4 regions of the Pseudomonas sp. LjRoot277 genome follow, and region 4 is predicted to be linked to each of the others. Evidence: predicted binding sites of a transcription regulator. Region 4 holds the regulator's gene; each other region holds the start of a gene.
What was found. Region 4 encodes FliA, which starts transcription of late flagellar genes. Its sites were predicted from a motif close to CTAAAGTTTNNNNNNNNNNNGCCGNTAA; they were not measured.

Region 1 (5,592 bases), 3.3 Mb from region 4:
TGCATCACTTCGCCTGGTAAATGATCCCCGGGCTGCACTGGACCATCTGGTAATGATCCGGCAAACCGTTCAGCGCCTCGGAAGCACCAAGGAACAGATAACCGCCTGGCTTCAACGTGCTGTGAATGCGCAACAGGATGTCCTTCTTCACCTCGGCGGAGAAGTAGATCAGCACGTTGCGGCAAAACACGATGTCGAACTTGCCGAGGCTCGCGTAGCTGTCCAGCAGGTTGAACGAGCGAAACTCCACCCGGCTCTTGATCGGTGCCTTGATTGCCCAGCGCCCCGGCCCTTTCGGGTCGAAGTAACGTTGAAGGCGCTCGGGCGACAGGCCACGGCCGATGGCCAGGCTGTCGTACTCGCCGGTCTTGCAGTTGGTCAGCATGGTACCGGACAGGTCAGTGGCAACGATCTGCACGCCCATCTTCAACTGGCCCATGTTCACGCGCTCGAACTCATCGATCGACATCGACAGCGAATACGGTTCCTGACCCGACGAGCAGGCCGCCGACCAGATCCGCAGACGCTGGCCAGGGGCAGCCTTGATCGCTGCGGGCAGCACCTTGTTCTTCAAGACTTCAAACGGATAGGTGTCACGAAACCACAGGGTTTCGTTGGTGGTCATGGCATCCACCACCATCTCGCGCAAACCGCTGCGCGGCTGGGTCTGGATGCGCTGGACCAGCTCACCCAGGGACTTGATGCCTTGCTGTTCCATCAGTTTGTTGAGACGGCTCGAGACCAGGTACTGCTTGTTTTCACCGAGCAAAATGCCACAGGCTTTTTCCAGGAAGACCCGGAACTGTTCGAAATCCAAATTACCCGTAGACAAAGATGCCGCCTCTTAAATCGTATTAACCGTTAGGGGCAAAAGGCCCCTAGCTGATGTCTGCTGCTTTGATCCGGTTGACTACCCGGGATGCCAGGTCATCAGGACGGAATTTGGCAAGGAAGTCATCGGCACCGACCTTCTTGACCATCGCCTGATTGAATACACCCGACAACGAAGTATGCAGGATGATGTGAAGTTTTTGCATGCGAGGGTCGTTGCGGATCTCGGCCGTGAGGGTGTACCCGTCCATCTCCGGCATCTCGATGTCGGAAATCATCATCAGGAACTCTTCTTCCGGCTTCTTGCCCTCGTCGACCAGCTTGCGCAGGTAATCCAGCGCTTGCCGACCGTCGTTCAACGCCACCACTTCGACACCGACCGTCTGCAGGCAACGGGTCACCTGCTTGCGCGCCACCGACGAGTCATCGACCGTCAGTACTCGCAAAGAGAGCGCCTTGTGCTGGGTTTCGACATCCACCACGCCAACGGAAATCGCTTCCGGTGTCGGCGCTACTTCCGCCAGCACTTTCTCGACGTCGATGATTTCGACTAACTGATTGTCGACCCGAGTCACAGCCGTCAGGTAATGATCGCGTCCCGTGCCCTTGGGTGGCGGATGAATCTCCTCCCAATTCATGTTGACGATGCGTTCCACTGACCGCACCAGGAAACCCTGGGTCTTGGTGTTGTACTCCGTGATGATCACGAAGGGATTGCTTTGATCCTTCAGCGCACCGGAACCGGTCGCCATGGCCAGATCAAGAATCGGAATGGTCGCCCCCCGAATATTTGCCACACCGCACACGACAGGACTGGATTTTGGCATCAGCGTCAGTTTGGGGCATTGCAGCACCTCCCGAACCTTGAACACGTTGATCCCATACAACTGCTGGCCGTCGAGACGGAACAACAACAGCTCAAGGCGATTCTGCCCTACCAGTTGCGTGCGCTGGTTTACCGCATCCATTACACCAGCCATGCACAGACTCCTACACCAACGCTTAAGTGTGTTGCGACGCGCATTCATCACTAAACGGCACGGCGCTTGCTTTTTAACTCTTATGAACACAGAACCGACATTTTTCCGACGCCTGACATCAAACGCCCGCAGATTGCTTTGCGCGGTGTCGGCCGTCTGCCTGTTCAACGCTGGCTGCCCTGCCCTTGCTGACGCGGTTACCTTGCCTGACATGCTTATCGGCGTCACTCAGGGCTTTCTTGAATTCACCGTAGAAGACTATCTGGCGACCAGTCAAACGGAAGGCCGCTACGAGATCGAGGTCAAGCAGCTCGATCCGCGGCTGCGCATGCCCATGTGCGACAAGGAATTGACAGCCACGCTTGAGAGTCCGGCAAGGCCGCTGGGGCGGGTTACCGTCAAGGTTGCTTGCGAAGGCACGTCCCCCTGGACCGTCTTCGTACCCGCTCAAGTGCGCCTGTTTCGCGACATTGTGACCACCACCCGCCCGCTGCGACGCACCGGTATCGTCGAGCCTCAGGATGTGACCTTGCGCGAGCGTGACATCAGTCTGATCAGCCAGGGTTACCTGACTTCCGTCGACCAGGCGATCGGGCAGAAACTTACCCGACCAATGGTCGCCGACCAGGTCATGACCCTGGTGCACATGGAACAGGCAGAAGTCATCACCAAGGGCGACCAGGTGGTGATTACCGCCCGCAGTGGAACGCTCAGCGTGCGCATGCCGGGTGAAGCGCTGTCAAACGGCGGCTTACGCGAACAGATTCGGGTGAAAAACCTCAACTCCCAGCGGGTCATCAAGGCGTTAGTCACCGCGCCCGGTCAGGTGGAAGTGGCCATGTAGAACACTGGCGCGCCACCCGACTGTTCCCTAGACTGTGCCCTATGCAGGGCAAGCGCTGACGCGCGCAAGCTCATTGATAATTGAGCCTAAAGTTTTTCCGGGTATGGCCGAAAACATGGCAAGCGTCCAAATACCCAGAGGTTTTTTGTCATGGTCATCGATTTCAGCCGTTTAAACAGTTCCTCGTCACTTACCGGTAGTACACGTACCAGCACCGCGAAGGAAACCGCCGAAGCCGGCAAACCCGCACCGCTGAATACCCCGGCCGAACAGGCCAGTACCGTCAAAAGCGGGGAATCGGTACATCTCAGCAATGAGGCTCAACAGTTGCAGAAGGTCACTGACAAGCTGCGCGATCAGCCTGCCGTCGACAACGCCCGCGTGGCCGAGTTGAAAGCAGCGATTGCCGATGGCAGCTACAAAGTCGACAGCAACCGTGTAGCCAGCAAACTGCTCAACTTCGAAGCCCAGCGCTAGGCCAAGGCCTGCGCCAGGCTTTTGGACGCTTAAAACCCAAGGCCAGCCATGCACGACACTAATTTACTGCAACTGATCACCGACGATTTCGCTCCAGCACAGCACTTGCTGGAGTTACTGCAAACCGAGTCCCTCGCCTTGCACGGTCGCGACATGCCACTGCTCGAAGAGATTCTGGCGCAGAAACAGGCATTGATCATTTTGCTCGATCAGCATGGCCGCAAGCGCAGTGAAATCCTCGCCAGCCTCAACCTGCCAACCAATCGCAACGGCCTGGAGCAACTTGCCAGCCATTCGAGCATTGGCGATCAGCTGTTGGAACAGAGCGATGTATTGACCGATCTTCTGGCTCAGTGCCAGGCGACCAACGTCAAGAATGGCCAGTCGATCCTGGTGCAACAGGCCGCGACGGCCAATCAGCTGAAAATCCTCAACGGCGGCGAGCCGCCAGCGCTCTATGATGCACGCGGATCAACCTCCATGCTTGCGAAGCCACGCCCGCTCAGTCAGGCTTGAGCCTGCTGAAAAGCGCGCACTATCAAGACGCGCAACATGCTGGCAATATGCTGGCCAGCCGTAGTCATATTTTGTCTGGAGATTGATGAACCGTGTTCAATGCCTTAAGCGCGGAAGATGCTCCGCAGCCACCCAAGGTGCTCACCACGCCGTTGGAGATCTCCGGCAACCTGCGCCAGCTGCAAGACAGCCATGATCCGCTGATCATCACGTTCCATGAGCGCAGCCAGCGCTTCCAGAGTTATCTGGTGGACATTGACCGTGACAGCAACATGATTGCCCTGGACGAAATGATTCCCCGCGACGGTGAACGCTTCCTGCTCGCCGGCGAACCATTCAAGGTCGAAGGCTTCCACGACGGCGTACGTATTGCCTGGGAAAGCAACGGCCCGTTGACCATCGACGAATCCGGAGGTGGTCGCTGCTACCGTGGCGCCCTGCCCGCCGAGGTGGTTTACCACCAGCGTCGTAATGCATTCCGCGCAGCATTGAAGCTGGCACAACTGGTCAACGTCGATCTGGGTGGTGAAAAGCTCAAGTCGCCGATCAGCGGCAAACTACTGGACATCTCCGCCACCGGCTGCAAGTTGCGCTTCGAAGGCGACATCACGGGCAGCCTGCAACTGGGCCAGGTCTATGACCGCTTCATCGCCGCCCTGCCCTTTGGCAACATGACGGCACCCGTCGAGCTGCGTTACCTGCACTTCGAAGAAAGGATCTCCACCACCTTCGCCGGCGTACGCTTTCACAACATGAGCGGGCTGGTGCAGCGGCAGGTCGAGCGGTTCGTCTATCAGCTTCAGCGCGAAGCGCGGCGCTTCGACAAAGACGACATGTAATAAGACGCTTCAATAGAAAACGGGCAGTCCCTTGCGGTGACTGCCCGTTTTTTTATGCGTTGTTTTTATGCTTAAGGCCTGGCCTCGGTAAAACTTTGCTCGCGAGGTGCATCAGGGTCTTCGGGCGGCGGATCGGTTTCGGGCTCTGATTCGGGTTCCACGTCCGGCTCAGGGTTGATCGGGTTCTGCATCTGTTCCTGAACCACCTGCTCATCGACACGCGGGTCAAGGCAAGCCACCAACGGCGAACTCGACATACTGTCCGGCATGGCGACGTGATGCAGCGGCGCATCGTCCACCACATGCAGGTTAGTCACCGCTTTCGGACGAATCCGCCACACCAGTACCAACGCGAAGAAACTGAAGAAGGCATAGAGCATGTGGCTGCCGAACAGCTTCATCAGCACCCCGGCCACCAACGGTCCGATACTGGCGCCGACACCGTAGGTCACCAACAGCATCGCTGTCAGGGACACCCGGCGATCACCCTCGACGTGGTCGTTGGAGAATGCCACCGCCAGCGGATACAGGCAGAACATCACCAGCGAACAGCAGAACCCGGTGATAAACAAAATCTCCAGCGGTACCTGCTGCATAATTGCCAGCGGCAACGCGGTAAGCGCCAGGACCAGCGCAATACAGCGGATCAACAGCGCCCGGTCATAACGGTCGGACAGCCAGCCCAACGGCCATTGCACCAGCAACCCCGCAAAAATGCAGCTACCCATGAACAGACCGACCTGCTCCGTGGACAACCCCTGCTGTGAGGCATACAGCGGTGCCAGACCGTAGAACGAACCAATGATCAGCCCCGCCCCCAGCACCGTGCTCAACGACTGCGGCACACGCTTGATGAAGAACCGCGGCTCCATCGGGGCCGGGTGCAATGGCGCCGGGTGAATCCGCCGGGTCAGGGCCACCGGCACCAGGCACAGCGCGAAGCACAAGGCGACCAGCATCAGCAGTTCAAGGCCCAGGCCCGGGTGCATGACCAGAATCAACTGACCCAGCACCAACCCCAGGTACGAGGCGATCATGTAGCCGCTGAACACCGTTCCGCGCTGCGAGGCTTCGGCCTGCTCATTGAGCCAGCTTTCGATGACCA
Region 2 (5,592 bases), 3.6 Mb from region 4:
CGTGAGTCGCCCGAGCAGCCCTCATGGCCGCATGCGAACGAGCATTCTACCCGGAAACGATGGTGAGGAAAGTGGCGTTGTTCCACGATGCTGGCACAGCGTTGTGACGGGGCTCACTTAAAATAAGGGCTTTTGGCTGAACTTCAAGCCATTCACGGCAGAAGTTACTTGTTGATTTAATGGGTAAAGCGCTCGCAAAGCAATGGCTCGGGTGCATCCGGTGCTTTCTGCTACCATGGCGGCTCTGTTACTTCAGGTGTCTGATCATGGCATTTCGCCCTCTTACGGCCAGAGCACCCGCCGTCCTGCTTCGCGAAGCCAAACCGCTGAAAGCCATCTTCGGCCACGCTCAACGCCTGGGTCATTTACAACGTCTGCTGGAAAGCCAATTGCAGCCCGCCGCCCGCGAGCATTGCCATGTGGCGTCGTGGCGCGAAGGCAGTTTGTTGCTGATAGTGACCGACGGTCATTGGGCAACCCGCCTGCGTTATCAGCAAAAGCGTCTGCAACGGCAATTACAGATGTTCGACGAGTTCGCCAGTCTGACGCGGATTCTGTTCAAGGTTCAGCCGCCCACGGTTCAGCAAGGGGCGGCTGGCCATACCATCAGCTTGTCGACCGATGCAGGCGCAACCATTCAGGCCACAGCCGACGGGATCAGCGATCCGAATCTGCGGGCGGCGCTGGAACGGCTGGCGGCTCACGCTAAACCGAAGGTTTAACGGCAAGATCAAAAGATCGCAGCCTTCGGCAGCTCCTACGTAGGAGCTGCCGCAGGCTGCGATCTTTTGCTTTTAGCGGCGCTTGCTGCCGCCGAGCAGCGAGCCCATCAAGCCGCGTACCAACTGTCGGCCCAATTGATTGGCCGCCTGGCGCATCGCTGATTTCAGTGCCTGCCCCGCCGCGGTGCCGAGGAACTCCCCGGCCTTGTCGGTGAAGCTTGGCTCTTCGGCTGCCGGTTTGCCCGCAGCAGCGTCAGGCTCTGGCGCCAACCCTTTGCGCCCCATCAACACTTCATAAGCCGATTCGCGATCAACGGGTTTGTCATACCGCCCCTTGAATGGAGACCCCGCGATCAGCACTGTGCGTTCAGTCTCGCTCAACGGCCCGATCCGCGACTGCGGTGGTGCGACTAATACGCGCTGGACGATCTCCGGTGTGCCCTTGTCCTGCAACGTGCCGACCAGCGCCTCGCCAATACCAAGCTCGGTCAGCACCGACAAGGCATCGAACGCCGGGTTCGGCCGGAAGCCTTCGGCCACCGCGCGCAGGGATTTCTGCTCCTTGGCGGTGAACGCGCGCAAGCCATGCTGAATGCGCAGACCGAGCTGAGCCAGCACGTCATCCGGCAGGTCGCCCGGCGATTGGGTGACGAAATATACGCCAACGCCTTTCGAGCGAATCAACCGCACCACTTGCTCAAGACGATCCTGCAAAGCCTTTGGCGTACCGGCGAACAATAAATGCGCTTCATCGAAAAACAGCGCCAGCAGCGGTTTGTCCGAATCGCCGCGCTCTGGCAATTGCTCGAACAGTTCGGCCAGCAGCCACAACAGGAACGTCGCGTAGACCTTCGGCGCTTCGTGCACCAGACGGCTGGCATCGAGCAGGTGAATGCGCCCGCGGCCCTCGGCGGTCGGCTGCAGAATGTCTTCGAGTTGCAGCGCCGGCTCACCGAACAGCGCTTCGGCGCCCTGCTGTTCCAGGGTCGCCAGACGTCGCAACAGCGCCTGACTGGAACCGGTGGTCAGCAGCGCGGCGTCGTCGCCGAGCAATTCGGGGTTGTCACGCAGGTGATTGAGCAGTGCCTTCAAGTCCTTGAGGTCCAGCAGCAACAGCCCTTCTCGGTCCGCCACCTTGAACGCGGCGTACAGCGCCGACTGCTGACTGTCGGTCAGCTCCAGCAGGCTGCCAATCAATAACGGCCCCATTTCGCTCAAGGTTGTGCGCAACGGATGACCGGACTGACCGTGAATGTCCCACAGGGTCACCGGATACGCTTGAGGCGTGTGATTCAGCCAGGGCATCCCGGCGATCCGCTCGGCGATTTTGCCTTGAGGGTTGCCGGCGGCGCCCAGACCACACAGGTCGCCCTTGATATCGGCGGCGAACACCGCCACGCCGGCATCGCTGAATGCTTCGGCCATCCGTTGCAAGGTGACGGTTTTGCCCGTCCCGGTAGCGCCCGCGACCAAACCATGACGGTTCGCCAGACGCATGGCCTGGGCAATGGGCTGCCCGGCGAGGTCGGCACCGATAACGAGTTGTAATGAGTCAGGCATTTTGTCACCCATGGTTAATCTTTGATCCTTCACGGCCGATAGAAATAAGCGAGAGACCCAATTGAAAGCAAGGTCCGACATTCCCCTATGGAGAGCAGGAATTACCGACTCGCTCCATTGCGCACTCATTTTGCGCGCATTAGCAGCAACACGCCCCGAACAATAAGACCTTAGCGGACCCCCCGAGCCATGAACAAAAATCTGCGCTTCAGCCATAAAATCCTGCTTGCCGCCGCCCTCGTCGTCATTGCCGCCTTCGCCTCGTTCACGCTGTACAACGACTATTTGCAGCGCAATGCGATACGCCGCGATCTGGACAACTACTTGCAGGAAATGGGCAGCGTCACCGCGAAAAACATTCAAACCTGGCTGGCCGGCCGCAGCCTGCTGATCGAAAACCTGTCGCAAACCGTTGCCTTGAACGCAGATACAGCCAATGTCTCCAACCTGCTGGAACAGAAGGCTGTGTCGTCGACCTTTATGGGCGCCTACCTGGGCAACAAAGATGGCACCTTCATCATCCGCCCGGACAGCAAGATGCCCGACGGCTATGACCCTCGTGCCCGCCCTTGGTACAAGAGCGCGCAAAGCACCAGCGGCTCTGCCCTGACCGAACCCTACATCGACCTGGCTTCTGGCCAGTTGGTGATTTCCATCGTTAATAGCGTACTCAAGGACGGTCAAAACATCGGCGTGGTGGGTGGTGACTTGAGCTTGCAGGTGATCACCGACAGCCTCAACGCACTGGACTTCGACGGCATGGGCTATGCGTTCCTGGTCGGTGCCGATGGCAAAATCCTGGTCCACCCGGACAAAGCGCTGGTGATGAAGTCCCTGAGCGAGGCGTACCCGAAAAACACCCCGCGCATCAGCAGCGACTTCAGTGAAGTAGACGTCGACGGCAAGACTCGCATCGTGACCTTTACACCGATCAAAGGGCTGTCCTCAGTCAATTGGTACATCGGTCTGTCGGTGGATAAGGACAAAGCCTTCTCCAAGCTCAGCGAATTCCGCGCGTCGGCGCTCGTTGCGACGGTCATTGCCGTGGCCATCATCATCGCCCTGCTGGGCATGCTGATCCGCATCCTGATCCAGCCGCTGCACGTCATGACCCGCGCCATGGCAGACATCGCCGACGGCGAAGGCGACCTGACCAAACGCCTGACCATCGTGAACAACGATGAATTCGGTGTCCTCGGTACCGCGTTCAACCGCTTCGTGGAACGTATTCACGGTTCGATCCGCGAAGTGTCGTCGGCCACCGGGCAAGTCAACGAAGTGGCCCTGCGTGTCGTGGCCGCCTCGAACTCGTCGATGTTCAACTCCGACCAACAGGCTTCGCGCACCAGCAGCGTGGCCGCGGCGATCAACCAGCTCGGCGCCGCCGCTCAGGAAATCGCCCGTAACGCAGCGCAAGCATCGAGTCAGGCCAGCGATGCCCGCAGCCTGGCCGAAGATGGTCAGCAAGTGGTGGACCGCAGCATTGTCGCGATGAATCAACTGTCGAGCATGCTCAGCGCCTCGAGCACCAACATCGAATCGCTGAACAGCAAAACCGTGAACATCGGGCAGATTCTCGAAGTGATCACCAGCATCTCCCAGCAGACCAACTTGCTGGCGCTCAACGCGGCCATCGAAGCGGCGCGAGCCGGTGAAGCCGGACGTGGCTTTGCCGTGGTGGCCGACGAAGTGCGCAACCTGGCGCACCGCACTCAGGAATCGGCGCAACAGGTGCAGACCATGATCGAGGAGCTGCAAATCGGCGCTCGTGAATCCGTCAGCACCATGAGCGACAGCCAGCGCCACAGCCAGGACAGCGTCGAAATCGCCAACCTGGCCGGCGAGCGTTTGAACAGCGTGACGTTGCGTATTGGCGAGATTGACGGGATGAACCAGTCAGTGGCGACGGCAACCGAGGAACAGACGGCGGTGGTGGAGTCGATCAACGTCGACATTACCGAGATCAACACACTGAATCAGGAAGGGGTGGAAAACCTGCAGTCGACGTTGCGGGCGTGCTCGGATCTTGAGCAGCAGGCGGCGCGGCTTAAACAGTTGGTAGGCAGTTTCAGGATCTAAACGTCAAAATCCACCCCTCATCGGAACGCCGCCCGCCCATCCCTCTCCCCACGGGGGAGAGGGGGAAAGGGAGCCGATCGCAAGCTTTTCAAAACCTGAGTTCGACTCGGACTTTCAGGTCGATGTAGCTCCAAGAACACCTCGGTCAGTCCCCTCTACCTCTGGGAGAGGGTTAGGGTGAGGGCGCGCGATCGACGCCCCGCCACAAAACCCCAACCGAACATCTATCCTTCATAAAGGTCAACCTAGGGAGAACAACGGACCGGAGGGATGTTCATCGTGCATATCGCTGACATAAGCATGTTCTACGCCCCTGCCAGCGGTGGCGTGCGCACTTATCTGGATGCAAAGCACCGTCGCCTGAGCATCAAGCCGGGCATTCGCCACAGTCTGTTGATCCCTGGGGCTTACTTGAGTGAACAGGATGGCGTTTACACGGTTCCGGCCCCCGCCCTGCCCTTCGGCAAGGGTTATCGCTTCCCCCTCCGTCTCGCGCCATGGCGCAATGTTCTGCAGGATTTACAGCCCGACCTGATCGAGGTCGGCGACCCCTACCTCACCGCATGGGCGGCCCTCGACGCCCGGCGGCAACTCGATGTCCCGGTGATCGGCTTTTATCATTCGGACCTGCCGCTGCTGGTCAGCAATCGCATGGGCAACTGGGTCACCACCAACGTCGAAGCCTATGTCAGCAAGCTCTATGGCAACTTCGATCGGGTTCTGGCGCCCAGCCAGGTCATGGCCGACAAACTGATCGGGCTGGGGGTGAAGAACGTTTTCGTGCAACCGCTGGGTGTCGATTTGCAAACCTTCAATCCCACCGCACGAGACACAGGCCTGCGGGCCGAATTGGGCATTGATGAAGACACTCATTTGCTGATCTTCGCCGGACGCGGCTCCAAGGAAAAAAACCTGCCGGTGCTGCTCGACTGCATGAAACGCCTGGGCCGACGCTATCACCTGCTGTTGGTAGGCTCGTCGATGCCGGCCGCAGTGCCCGACAACGTTACCGTGATCGGTGAATTCTGTACGGCGGCACACGTGGCGCGATTGATGGCCAGCGCCGATGCGCTGCTGCACGCCGGCGATCAGGAAACATTCGGCCTGGTGGTTCTTGAGGCCATGGCCAGTGGCATTCCGGTGGTGGCCGTGGCGGCCGGGGCCTTTCAGGAAATCATCACCGATCAATGCGGCCGGCTCTGCCCGCCGAACAATCCATTGGCGATGGCCA
Region 3 (5,592 bases), 4.1 Mb from region 4:
CAGCTGCTGACCCGGGTCAGCGTCAAAAGTGGCAAGTCTCGCGTGGTCGGGGTGGCTGACGAAGACGTGATCAACCTGATCGCCATGCTCTTCGAATGCATCCTCGATGACCGCAATCTGCCGGATTCGCTCAAGGCGTTGATCGGCCGTTTGCAGATCCCGATGCTGAAAGTGGCGGTGCTCGACAAGAGCTTCTTCAGCCGCAGCAGTCACCCGGCCCGGCGCCTGCTCAATGAAATCGCCACCGCAGCCATGGGCTGGGGCGAGTGCGATGACCATGAGCGCGACAGCCTGTATCTGCGCATCGAGCAAGTGGTGCAACGGTTGCTGAACGATTTTGTCGATGATCCGGCGGTTTTTTCCGAATTGCTGGCGGATTTTCTCGCCTTCACCAGCGACGAGCGCCGTCGCAGTGAGCTGCTGGAGCAACGTACCCGTGACGCCGAAGAAGGCCGCGCCAGGACGGAACTGGCCCGCCAGCGCGTCGAACAGGTGCTGAATCAGGCCTTGTTGGGCAAAGTATTGCCGCAGCGGGTGGTGGTGTTTGTCCAGGAAGCGTGGAGCCAGGTGCTGCTGCTGACCTGTCTCAAGCACGGCGATCAGTCGGCCGAGTGGCACGCCGATGTGCAGTCCATGGAGCAATTGATCTGGAGCGTACAGCGTCATGACGAGCCCGATGCGAGTCTGCGCTTGTTGGTGTTGGTGCCTGGGTTGCTCAAGTCGTTGCGCGACGGTCTGAGCAGTTCGGCCTTCGATCCGTTCGCCACCAGCGAATTTTTCAGTGAGCTGGAAGCCTTGCACGTTCAACTGTTCGAACGTCCAGGGCAAAAGCTTGAGCCGTCTGTCGATACACCGGTTATGGTCGAAGTGCTGCAGGGAATCGTCCTGCGAACCGCTGACGAAGGGCCGGTCGATACGGCGTCAGTGCGCTTGCCGGAGGACGATGCCGGTCTGCTTCAGGTCGATCAACTGCGGTTGGGGTGCTGGGTCGAGTTTCAGGAAGACGAGGAAAACACCCTGCGCTGCAAGCTGGCGGCGATCATTGAAGCCACCGGCAAGTACATTTTCGTCAATCGCACCGGGATGAAAGTGCTGGAGCGCAGCCGCACCGGTCTGGCGCTGGAGTTCCGGCGTGGCGCGGTGCGCGCGCTGGACGACACCTTGCTGTTCGACCGGGCGCTGGAGTCGGTGATCGGCAATCTGCGTCGCCTCAATCGCGGCAAGTGATCGCGCCCCGAGGGTCTATCGCGGCATACTGGGCGCCAACACAGTCGTCGTTGAAGGAACCTGTATGCAGTTGGACCTCGCGAGCGGTTGGTGTCAGGGCGTAGATATATGCCCCTCGCCCAACTTCAATGCGCGCCCCTCGGGCGAAATTTCCCTGCTGGTGATCCACAACATCAGCCTGCCGCCAGCGCAGTTCGCTACCGGCAAGGTGCAGGAATTTTTCCAGAATCGTCTGGATGTCACGGAGCATCCCTACTTTGAAGGGATCGCCGACCTGCGTGTGTCTGCGCACTTTCTGATCGAACGTGACGGCACCGTCACTCAGTTTGTCTCTTGTCTTGAGCGTGCCTGGCATGCCGGCGTCTCGAGTTTTGAAGGCCGGGAAACCTGTAACGATTTTTCCGTGGGCATCGAACTTGAAGGCACGGATGATCTGCCGTACACCGACGCTCAGTATCAAGCGTTGACGGCCCTGACCCGGCAGCTGCAAAGCGCCTTCACAGCCATTACCGCACAGCGCATTTGCGGGCATAGCGACATCGCACCCGGGCGTAAAACCGATCCGGGGCCAGCGTTCGACTGGGCACGCTATCGCGCCGCTCTGGCAAAAGCTGCTCTGGAAAATAAGGAGTAACAATGAGTTTTCTGGTGTTGCTGTTGGCGGTCTGGATCGAGAAGTTCTCGGCCTTGCGTCATCGGGTTCAGCGCGATGGTGGATGGGTTCACGAGCTGAACAAGCTTGAGGTCAGTCCGCGTCTGGCGAAAAATCCGTGGCTGATTTTGCTGATCCTGGTGTTGTTGCCAGTGGCACTACTGGGTTTGCTGCTGGTGGTATTGAGCCCGGTGGCTTACGGTCTACTGGCATTGCCGGTGCACCTGCTGGTGGTGATTTACAGTCTGGGCCGCGGTGATCTGCTGGCCGGTCTCGGGCCGTTTCGCGATGCCTGGCGCCGGGAAGACCTGCAAGCGGCCGCTCATGTGGCGAACCGCGACCTGGGTATCTGCGCCGATAGCGGCGAACAACTGCTGGAGCGGGTCGAAGGGCATCTGCTGTGGGAAGCTTATCAGAGCTTTTTCGCGGTGATTTTCTGGTATTTCCTGTTGGGTCCGGTCGCGGCCCTGAGCTATCGACTGCTCGCCCTGGCCGAAGAACACGGGCAGAACCCGGCCGTAGTCGAGCGCGCGGCCAAACTGCGTCACGCGTTCGACTGGGTGCCGGTGCGTCTGCTGGCGGCGAGTTTTGCGTTGGTCGGCAACTTTGTCGCGGTCAGCCGGGTGATGCTGCACGAGCTGCTGAACTGGAACATCAGCGCCGCCCAATTGATCGAGAAGGTCGGGCTGGTGGCCGGTGAAATCCCGGCACCGGTAGTCGGTCCTGACGGAATCAACAGCCTCGACCGGATCTGGGAACTGCTGCTGCGCGCGGCGGTGCTCTGGTACGCCGGTTTCGCGTTGTGGACCGTCCTTCCGTAAGCACACTGAAATCCTGTAGCAGCTGGCGCAGCCTGCGTTCGGCTGCGCAGCAGTCGCCAACTCAGACACCGCGGTTTGGCTGACTCACCGCGTGATCAGGATTTACGACTGCTGCGCAGCCGGACGCAGGCTGCGCCAGCTGCTACAGAGACCGCGTCAATCCAGCCGTTAACCTTAAGTTACAAAACCTCCCGCCGATTTGAGCTATACAGAGACAGCGCTGAATAGTGGCTATCTGCTGTCGACCCGCGCCTGCCAATAAAAATAAGAAATCAAAGGGAGACTTCCAGTGAAGAGCTTGCTCTATCCCGCCGTCGCGCTAATGAACCGCCTGAGCTTTGGCATGAAGTTCAGCCTGATCAGCGTGCTGTTCCTTGTGCCGATGCTGGTGACCAACTTTTATCTGGTGCGCGATTCCTATCGAGAATTCCAGGGCACCCGGGTCGAACTGCAAAGCCTCGACCTGCTGGGCAGCAGCCTGACGTTAAGGCGCGATCTGGAAACCCTGAACAACCTGGTGCAGATCAACGTCACCCTCGGTCAGTCCGGCAAGGCCGGCAATGTCGAGTCGCAGATCAGTACCCTGGGGCAAAATGTGCTGACCCGTTTGCAAGGGCTGACGGCGATGACCGCGGACCCCGAGCAAATCCTGGTTTTCGATGGCAAGCGCGATGAAATGATCGCCGCGTTCAAGGCCCAGCAAGCGGAAAACTCCCTGCAAAGCAAAAGCGCGATGATCGGCAAGTTGCTCGGCAATGCGCAAATTTTCAGCCAGATCATCGCCAGTCAGGCCGGCCTGAGCCGCGACACCCAGAGCGACATGCGCCAGCTGAGCGAACTCATCACCAATGTCACCCCGCCCGTTACCCAGCTTCTGGGCGAAGGCCGGGCGATGGGCTCTTTTTCGCTGGGGCAGGGCTTTCTCAACTCGGCATCGAGTACCCGTTTTGATGAGTTGCTGGCGCAGATCGAAAAACTGCAGGCCGAATATGCCCTGAAGTTGCAGGACGCGCTGGGTTCCAGCAAAGCGGCACGGGAAACCCTGGCGGCTCAGGCCGATAGCAGCAAGGCGTCGTTGAAAAAGGCCAGTGAACTGTTCGAGGAGCAGGTGGTGATGGCCGACACGCTCGATGCGCCGTGGCAGGGCTTTTACGATCAGGTCACGGGCCTGATGGATCAGACGTACCAACTCAATGAAGCCACCCTGAAGTTTCTTGGCACCCAACTGCAACAGCGACTGGAGCAGAACCGCACCCATATGGTCTTGCAGGCCGTGGCGCTGTCGGTGGTGTTTGTGTTGATTTTTTACCTCTATGGCGGCTTCTACGCTTCGACCCGCACCACCCTCAAGCGTCTTGGCGCGGTGATGGACAAGGTCGCGGCCGGCGACATGACGGTGACCTTCAGCGCCAACAGCCGCGATGAATTGGGCGAGTTGGGTGAGGTGTTCAACGGCACCGTGAAGAAAATCCATGACTTGATCGAGCGGGTCGGCCAGACCGTCACTGAAGTTGAGCGCCAGGCCGGGCAGGTGGAGAACGTTTCCGCCCAGAGCAACCAGGCGGTGGCGGGGCAGCGCACGCAGATCGAGCAGGTCGCTACGGCCATGAACCAGATGTCGGCCACCTCACTTGAGGTTGCACGCAGTGCCGCGGCAGCGGTCAGCAGCGCCCATAGCGTCAACGATGAGACCATCAGCGGTCGCGGGCTGGTGGAGTCCCAGCAGGGCAGCATCGCTGCACTGGCCAGTGAGATCGATCAGTCGGTGCTGGTAATCAATCAACTGGCCAGCGACAGCCAGTCCATCAGCCGCGTGCTGGAGGTGATCAAGAGCATCGCCGAACAGACCAACCTCCTGGCCCTCAACGCGGCCATCGAAGCAGCTCGGGCCGGTGAGCAGGGCCGTGGTTTTGCGGTGGTGGCGGATGAGGTTCGGACCCTGGCCAAGCGCACCCAGCAATCGACCGAGGAAATCGAGCAGATGATCGCCAAACTGCACAGCGGTGTCGGCGCTGCGGTGAAGGCGATGGGGACCAGTCATCAGATGGCCAACGGCACGGTGGGGCAGTCGGAAAAGGTTCAGCAAGCGCTGGAAAACATCCTCGGCGCCGTCGGCATGATCGTCGATCAGAACCAGCAAATCGCCGCCGCGGTAGAGCAGCAGACCGCCGTGGCCCATGACATCGACCAGAATATTGTCGAAATCAACCGCGCCGGTGAGCGTACTGCCGAAGGTGCACACCAGACCGAGGACGCCAGTCGCGCGTTGTCGGCTCAGGTGGTGGAACTCAAACAACTGATCAGCGCGTTCCGGGTCTGAAAAAAAACGAATCAACTGGCGGGCAATGTCCGGTTTTCCTCCGTCGTCTGGTTTTTGGTCTTTAATGAAGGAAGATCAATCACTTGGACCCGCCCTGAGGAGGCTCGGTTATGTCTGCGGTAACGATTGGAATCCAGGGTCATTGCGCTCATTGCGGGAGCACGCTCTTGCTCAAACCCTGGCAACTCAATGCCATTGCCATCAATGAAGCGTTCACGTGTTCCCACTGCCAGAAAGCTTTACAACTGAACGATCCGAAACAGATCAAGCGCTTCAAGTCGCTCGACTCCCTGGCATTGCTGCGGGCGAGCACGTTGGTCATGGTTTGCACCGCGTTGCTGGTGGCGTTGGTGTTGGAGTGGATCGGGATGTTCAGCGTCGTGGAGCAGCTGAATTTTTCGCTGTTGGCGATTTTCGTCTATTTCGCCGTCATGCGTTTTGCCCGGCACCGGCAACACATGACGCTGACGCTGGAAGCCGCGAAGGCCTACGCCGACTGATTACCAGTTGAACAGCTCACAAGCGTTGGCAGTGCTGGCGGCGGCCAATTGCTCAGGGCTGATCGCCATGAT
Region 4 (5,592 bases):
GCTGGGCGCTGATGCCGCCATCATTGGCAACCGCCGGATCGCCGGTGGTGTCGAGCTGACGGCTGCCCTGGATTACAAGTTGTCGGCGCTGGCTCCGCGCGTTCCGAACATGGAACTCGAAGACGAGCTGCGCAAGACCCAATCGCGGATCGTCACCGCCCAGGCCGAACTGAGCCTGCGCAGCGATGGCGAGAGCGACAAGTCCACCAATCGCCAGTTATTCGCCGGCCTGCCACTGACCGCCGCCGAGCCGCTGATCGAGCCGACCTACACCGAACCCCGTCGTCCTGCACCCGCTGCGGCACCTGCCTCCGGTGGCGTCGACCCACGGGCGTTCGACTCGATGCGTTTCGAACTCAACAGCCTGCGCGAACTGATGGAAGTGCAACTCGGCTCCCTGGCCTGGAATCAGCTGCAAGGCAGCCGTCCGGCCCAGGCCAATCTTTGGCGTCGCCTGCAACGCATCGGCCTGTCCGGCCCGTTGTCGCGCGATTTGCTGGCGCTGATTACCGATATTGAAGAACCTCGTCAGGCCTGGCGCATGTTGCTGGCACATCTGGCGCGGATGATCGCCACACCGGAAGTCGAGCCTCTGGAAGAGGGCGGCGTGATTGCCATGGTCGGCCCTGCCGGCATGGGCAAGACCACCACCCTGGCCAAACTCGCGGCCCGTTACGTGCTCAAGTACGGCGCGCAAAATATCGCGCTGGTCAGCATGGACAGCTACCGTATTGGTGCTCAGGAACAACTCAAGACGTTGGGCCGGATCCTCAATGTGTCGGTGACGCATGTCGATCCGGGCCAATCGCTGGTGCAGGCGCTGGAGCCTTTGCTGCGCAAACGCGTGGTGCTGATCGATACCGCGGGCCTTCAGGCCAGCGATCCGGCACTGCGCATGCAGCTCGAAAGCCTGGCCGGTCGTGGCATCAAATCAAAAAATTACCTGGTTTTGGCAACCACCAGCCAGAAACAGGTTCTAACGGCCGCTTATCACAGTTACAAGCGTTGTGGGCTCGCTGGCTGCATCCTGACTAAACTGGATGAAACGGCAAGTCTGGGCGAGGTGTTGAGCCTGGCCATCAGTCATGAATTGCCGGTGGCCTACCTGACCGATGGCCCGCGGATTCCGGATGATTTGCATCTACCGCGTCGTCATCAGTTGGTCAGTCGCGCCGTAAGCGTGCAAATGCAAGAAGAACCCAGCGAAGAAGCCATGGCTGACATGTTCGCTGATATTTACCACAGCCCGACCAAGCAGGTTGGCTGAGGTATTAATGAACAGTTTTTGTACCTACATCGATGGTCTGCCATGCATTGTTCAGTTGTTGAACGCGCAGCCAGTAATGTGGCCTCCGTCTAAGTAAGACAAGGTAAAGAAAATTCATGGGCAGCATGCATCCCGTACAGGTGATCGCGGTGACCGGCGGCAAAGGTGGCGTCGGGAAGACTAACGTGTCAGTGAACTTGTCCCTGGCTCTAGCTGAGCTCGGCCGGCGCGTCATGCTGCTGGACGCTGATCTGGGGCTGGCGAACGTCGACGTCCTGCTGGGACTGACACCCAAACGTACTTTGGCCGACGTGATCGAAGGCCGCTGCGAGCTGCGCGACGTACTGTTGCAGGGCCCTGGCGGCATTCGCATCGTCCCGGCCGCGTCCGGCACACAGAGCATGGTTCATTTAAGTCCGGCCCAACACGCCGGCCTGATCCAGGCGTTCAGCGATATCGGCGACAACCTCGACGTGCTAGTGATCGACACCGCTGCGGGCATTGGGGACTCGGTAGTCAGTTTCGTTCGCGCAGCGCAGGAAGTCTTGCTGGTGGTCTGCGACGAACCGACCTCGATCACCGATGCCTACGCACTGATCAAACTGCTGAACCGCGATTACGGCATGAACCGTTTCCGCGTCCTGGCCAACATGGCCCAGAGCCCGCAGGAAGGGCGCAACCTGTTCGCCAAGTTGACCAAGGTCACGGATCGCTTCCTTGACGTCGCCTTACAATACGTCGGCGCGGTGCCTTACGACGAAAGTGTGCGCAAGGCTGTGCAGAAGCAGCGCGCCGTCTACGAAGCCTTCCCGCGGTCCAAGTGCTCACTGGCGTTCAAAGCCATTGCACAGAAGGTCGATACCTGGCCGCTACCTGCCAACCCGCGTGGGCACCTGGAGTTTTTCGTCGAGCGCCTCGTGCAACAAACCGCAGGACCGGTGCTATGACAGCCAGTGGCTACAACCTCTACAAGAATTCGGCACGTGACGCGCAGTACGAGCTGATCGAGCGTTACGCGCCACTGGTTAAACGCATTGCCTACCACTTGCTGGCGCGTCTGCCGGCCAGTGTCCAGGTCGAAGACCTGATCCAGGCCGGGATGATCGGCCTGCTTGAAGTGTCGACCAAATACGACGCCAGCAAAGGCGCGAGTTTCGAGACGTACGCGGGCATTCGAATCCGTGGCGCGATGCTCGATGAAGTACGCAAGGGGGACTGGGCGCCACGTTCGGTCCACCGCAATACCCGGATGGTCAGCGACGCCATTCGCTCGATTGAAGCTAAAACCGGTCGTGACGCTAAAGATCACGAGGTTGCGGCCGAACTCCAATTGAGTCTCGACGATTATTACGGGATTTTGAACGACACCCTGGGCAGCCGGTTATTCAGTTTCGACGATCTGTTGCAGGACGGCGAACACGAAGGGCTGCACGAGGATGGCGCCAGTGCTCATCTCGAGCCGTCACGCGATCTGGAAGATGAACGCTTCCAGGCGGCGCTGGCGGACGCGATTGCCAATTTGCCGGAGCGTGAGCGACTGGTGTTGGCGCTGTACTACGACGAAGAGTTGAATCTCAAGGAAATCGGTGAGGTCCTGGGGGTCAGCGAATCTCGGGTCAGCCAGTTACACAGCCAGTGCGCGGCCCGTTTGCGGGGGCGTTTGGGGGAGTGGCGAGCGCGCTGAAGGCAGTGTGGGGACACTGCGAACGCGGCTGGTGGGGTGTTGAACCGTACCGGTCCCGATCTGTTGTGCTCCAGACAGTCATTGAGTGCTTTGCCGGATTGATTGAAATGGCGCGTCCAGGTGCTGGGCGCGTTTAAGACTGCTTGGAGGTCGAATTGGACAAGAACATGAAAATCCTCATCGTTGATGACTTCTCAACGATGCGGCGGATCATTAAAAACCTGTTGCGTGACCTTGGGTTCACCAACACGGTCGAGGCCGACGATGGCACTACTGCCATTCCGGTTCTCAACAGCGGCAGCATCGACTTTCTGGTAACAGACTGGAACATGCCTGGCATGACCGGTATCGACCTGCTGCGCCACGTGCGTGCCGATGAAAAGCTCAAGCACCTGCCGGTGCTGATGGTGACCGCTGAAGCCAAGCGCGAGCAAATCATCGAGGCAGCCCAGGCCGGAGTTAACGGCTATGTGGTCAAGCCCTTCACGGCCCAGGCGTTAAAAGAAAAAATCGAGAAGATTTTCGAACGCATCGGTTGATGTGCGAAGCCACTGCGCCACGGGGGAGCTATGGAGCATAACGAGTCTTCACAGGGCGATTTCGAATCGACTCTGAAAAAACACGCGGTCGAACTGGTCGAAAGCCTTGAAAAAGGCAGGTTCGGCGACGCTGTGCAACTGATCCATGAGCTCAATCAGACCCGTGACCGTGGCCTGTATCAGGAAGTGGGCAAGCTCACTCGCGAGCTGCATAGCGCGATCGTCAATTTCCAGATTGACCCGCACATGCCGCAAGCCGAGGAAGTCTCGCAGATCACGGATGCCACCGAGCGTCTGGGTTATGTGGTCAAGCTGACCGAGGCGGCTGCCAACCGCACCATGGACCTGGTGGAAAACGCCACGCCGCTGGTCAACGGCCTGAGCAACGAAGCCCAGGCCTTGAGCAACGACTGGGGACGGTTCATGCGCCGCGAAGTCGGGGCTGAAGAGTTCCGCGAGCTGGCCCGGCGAGTCGACGGTTTCCTGACACGCAGCAGCGAAGACAATCGCGTTGTGTCGAGCAACCTCAACGACATTCTGCTCGCTCAGGATTACCAGGACCTCACCGGTCAGGTGATCAAGCGTGTGACCCAATTGGTCACCGAAGTTGAAAGCAACCTGCTCAAGCTCGTGCTTATGGCCAGTCATGTGGACCGCTTTGCGGGCATCGAACATGACCGTGAAGCGATGCTTGCAGAAAAAGATCCGCAAAAACATCTCTCTCAGGGTGAAGGTCCGCAGATTCATGCCGATAAAAGAGAAGACGTTGTGTCCGGTCAGGACGATGTGGACGATTTGCTATCCAGTCTTGGATTTTAGGTTTTTAGGTTTTTAGACCTTTAGGAGCACCCCCTTAATGAGCTTCGGCGCCGATGAAGAGATCCTTCAGGATTTCCTGGTTGAGGCCGGCGAGATTCTAGAGCAACTGTCCGAACAGCTGGTCGAGCTTGAAAGCCGACCTGATGATGCGGACTTGCTCAATGCAATTTTTCGCGGTTTTCACACTGTAAAAGGAGGCGCCGGCTTCCTCCAGCTCAACGAGCTGGTGGAGTGCTGTCACATCGCCGAGAACGTGTTCGACATCCTGCGCAAGGGTGAACGCCGCGTCGACTCGGAACTGATGGACGTGGTTCTCGAAGCGCTGGATGCGGTGAACGGCATGTTTACCGAAGTCCGCGAGCGCAGCCCGATCACGGCTGCCACGCCAGAATTGCTTGCGGCACTGGCCCGTCTGGCCGAGCCGCAAACCGCCGATGAAACGGCACCGGTCGCCGAAGTGGTGGAAGAACCTGCCGCCGAGAGCGAATCGGGTGACATCACCGATAACGAATTCGAACAACTGCTGGACTCGCTGAACGCCGTCAAGGCTCAGGCAGAAGCCCCGGCAGCCGTGCCAGCGCCGAGCAGCAATGCGGCGACCAGCGACGAAATCACCGATGCCGAGTTCGAGTCGTTGCTCGATCAACTGCACGGTAAAGGCCAGTTCGCCGTCGATGCGGTAGCCCCGGCGCCAGCCGCACCGGCTGCCCCGAAAGCGGCAGGCGACAGCTCCGATATCACCGACGACGAGTTCGAAGCACTGCTCGATCAGCTGCACGGCAAGGGCAACTTTGCCGTTGATGCGCTGGAATCGGCCATTGCTGCGGTCCCGGCCCCGGCTGCGCCAACCGCTAAAGCGGCTGGCGGCGATCTGATCTCCGATCACGAGTTCGAATCACTGCTCGACGAATTGCACGGTAAAGGCAAGTTCACCGAGGTTGGCACTGGCGCAGTGGTTTCTGCTCCTGTCGCCAAGGCGCCAGCACCGGCTGCGAAACCCGTTGCCAAAGCGCCCGAGCCTAAAGCCGAAGCGCCGAAGCCTGCCGCAGCTGCAGCACCGGCTCCGGCGCGTGCCCCGTCCGCGCCGCCACCGGAAAAACCGGCCAGCGAAGCCGAGACCACCGTGCGGGTCGACACCGCGCGTCTCGACGAAATCATGAACATGGTTGGCGAGTTGGTACTGGTGCGTAACCGCTTGGTCCGTCTGGGCCTCAACAGCGGCGACGAAGCCATGTCCAAGGCCGTGTCGAACCTCGACGTGGTCACGGCCGACCTGCAAACCG

Region 1: the regulator FliA is predicted to act here: its motif matches at 2,742-2,769, upstream of flgM (flagellar biosynthesis anti-sigma factor FlgM).
Region 2: the regulator FliA is predicted to act here: its motif matches at 2,297-2,324, upstream of ACSQ87_RS25475 (methyl-accepting chemotaxis protein).
Region 3: the regulator FliA is predicted to act here: its motif matches at 2,874-2,901, upstream of ACSQ87_RS27680 (methyl-accepting chemotaxis protein).

What each region holds. Positions count from the first base shown of each region.
Region 1 covers NZ_CAXURI020000001.1:5,215,419-5,221,010, forward strand. The annotation lists gene cheR (protein-glutamate O-methyltransferase CheR) at 5-832, opposite strand; gene ACSQ87_RS24515 (chemotaxis protein CheV) at 879-1,811, opposite strand; gene flgA (flagellar basal body P-ring formation chaperone FlgA) at 1,894-2,655, shown strand; gene flgM (flagellar biosynthesis anti-sigma factor FlgM) at 2,806-3,132, shown strand; gene ACSQ87_RS24530 (flagella synthesis protein FlgN) at 3,181-3,648, shown strand; gene ACSQ87_RS24535 (flagellar brake protein) at 3,741-4,487, shown strand; gene ACSQ87_RS24540 (MFS transporter) at 4,559-5,592, opposite strand, start outside.
Region 2 covers NZ_CAXURI020000001.1:5,424,412-5,430,003, forward strand. The annotation lists gene ACSQ87_RS25465 (DUF721 domain-containing protein) at 267-722, shown strand; gene ACSQ87_RS25470 (helicase HerA-like domain-containing protein) at 795-2,282, opposite strand; gene ACSQ87_RS25475 (methyl-accepting chemotaxis protein) at 2,472-4,361, shown strand; gene ACSQ87_RS25480 (glycosyltransferase family 4 protein) at 4,632-5,592, shown strand, end outside.
Region 3 covers NZ_CAXURI020000001.1:5,942,738-5,948,329, reverse strand. The annotation lists gene ACSQ87_RS27695 (DUF1631 domain-containing protein) at 1-1,227, shown strand, start outside; gene ampD (1,6-anhydro-N-acetylmuramyl-L-alanine amidase AmpD) at 1,292-1,861, shown strand; gene ampE (regulatory signaling modulator protein AmpE) at 1,864-2,700, shown strand; gene ACSQ87_RS27680 (methyl-accepting chemotaxis protein) at 2,990-5,020, shown strand; gene ACSQ87_RS27675 (hypothetical protein) at 5,131-5,520, shown strand; gene ACSQ87_RS27670 (TatD family hydrolase) at 5,521-5,592, opposite strand, start outside.
Region 4 covers NZ_CAXURI020000001.1:1,868,177-1,873,768, forward strand. The annotation lists gene flhF (flagellar biosynthesis protein FlhF) at 1-1,267, shown strand, start outside; gene fleN (flagellar synthesis regulator FleN) at 1,384-2,214, shown strand; gene fliA (RNA polymerase sigma factor FliA) at 2,211-2,951, shown strand; gene ACSQ87_RS08910 (chemotaxis response regulator CheY) at 3,119-3,490, shown strand; gene ACSQ87_RS08915 (protein phosphatase CheZ) at 3,521-4,309, shown strand; gene ACSQ87_RS08920 (chemotaxis protein CheA) at 4,347-5,592, shown strand, end outside.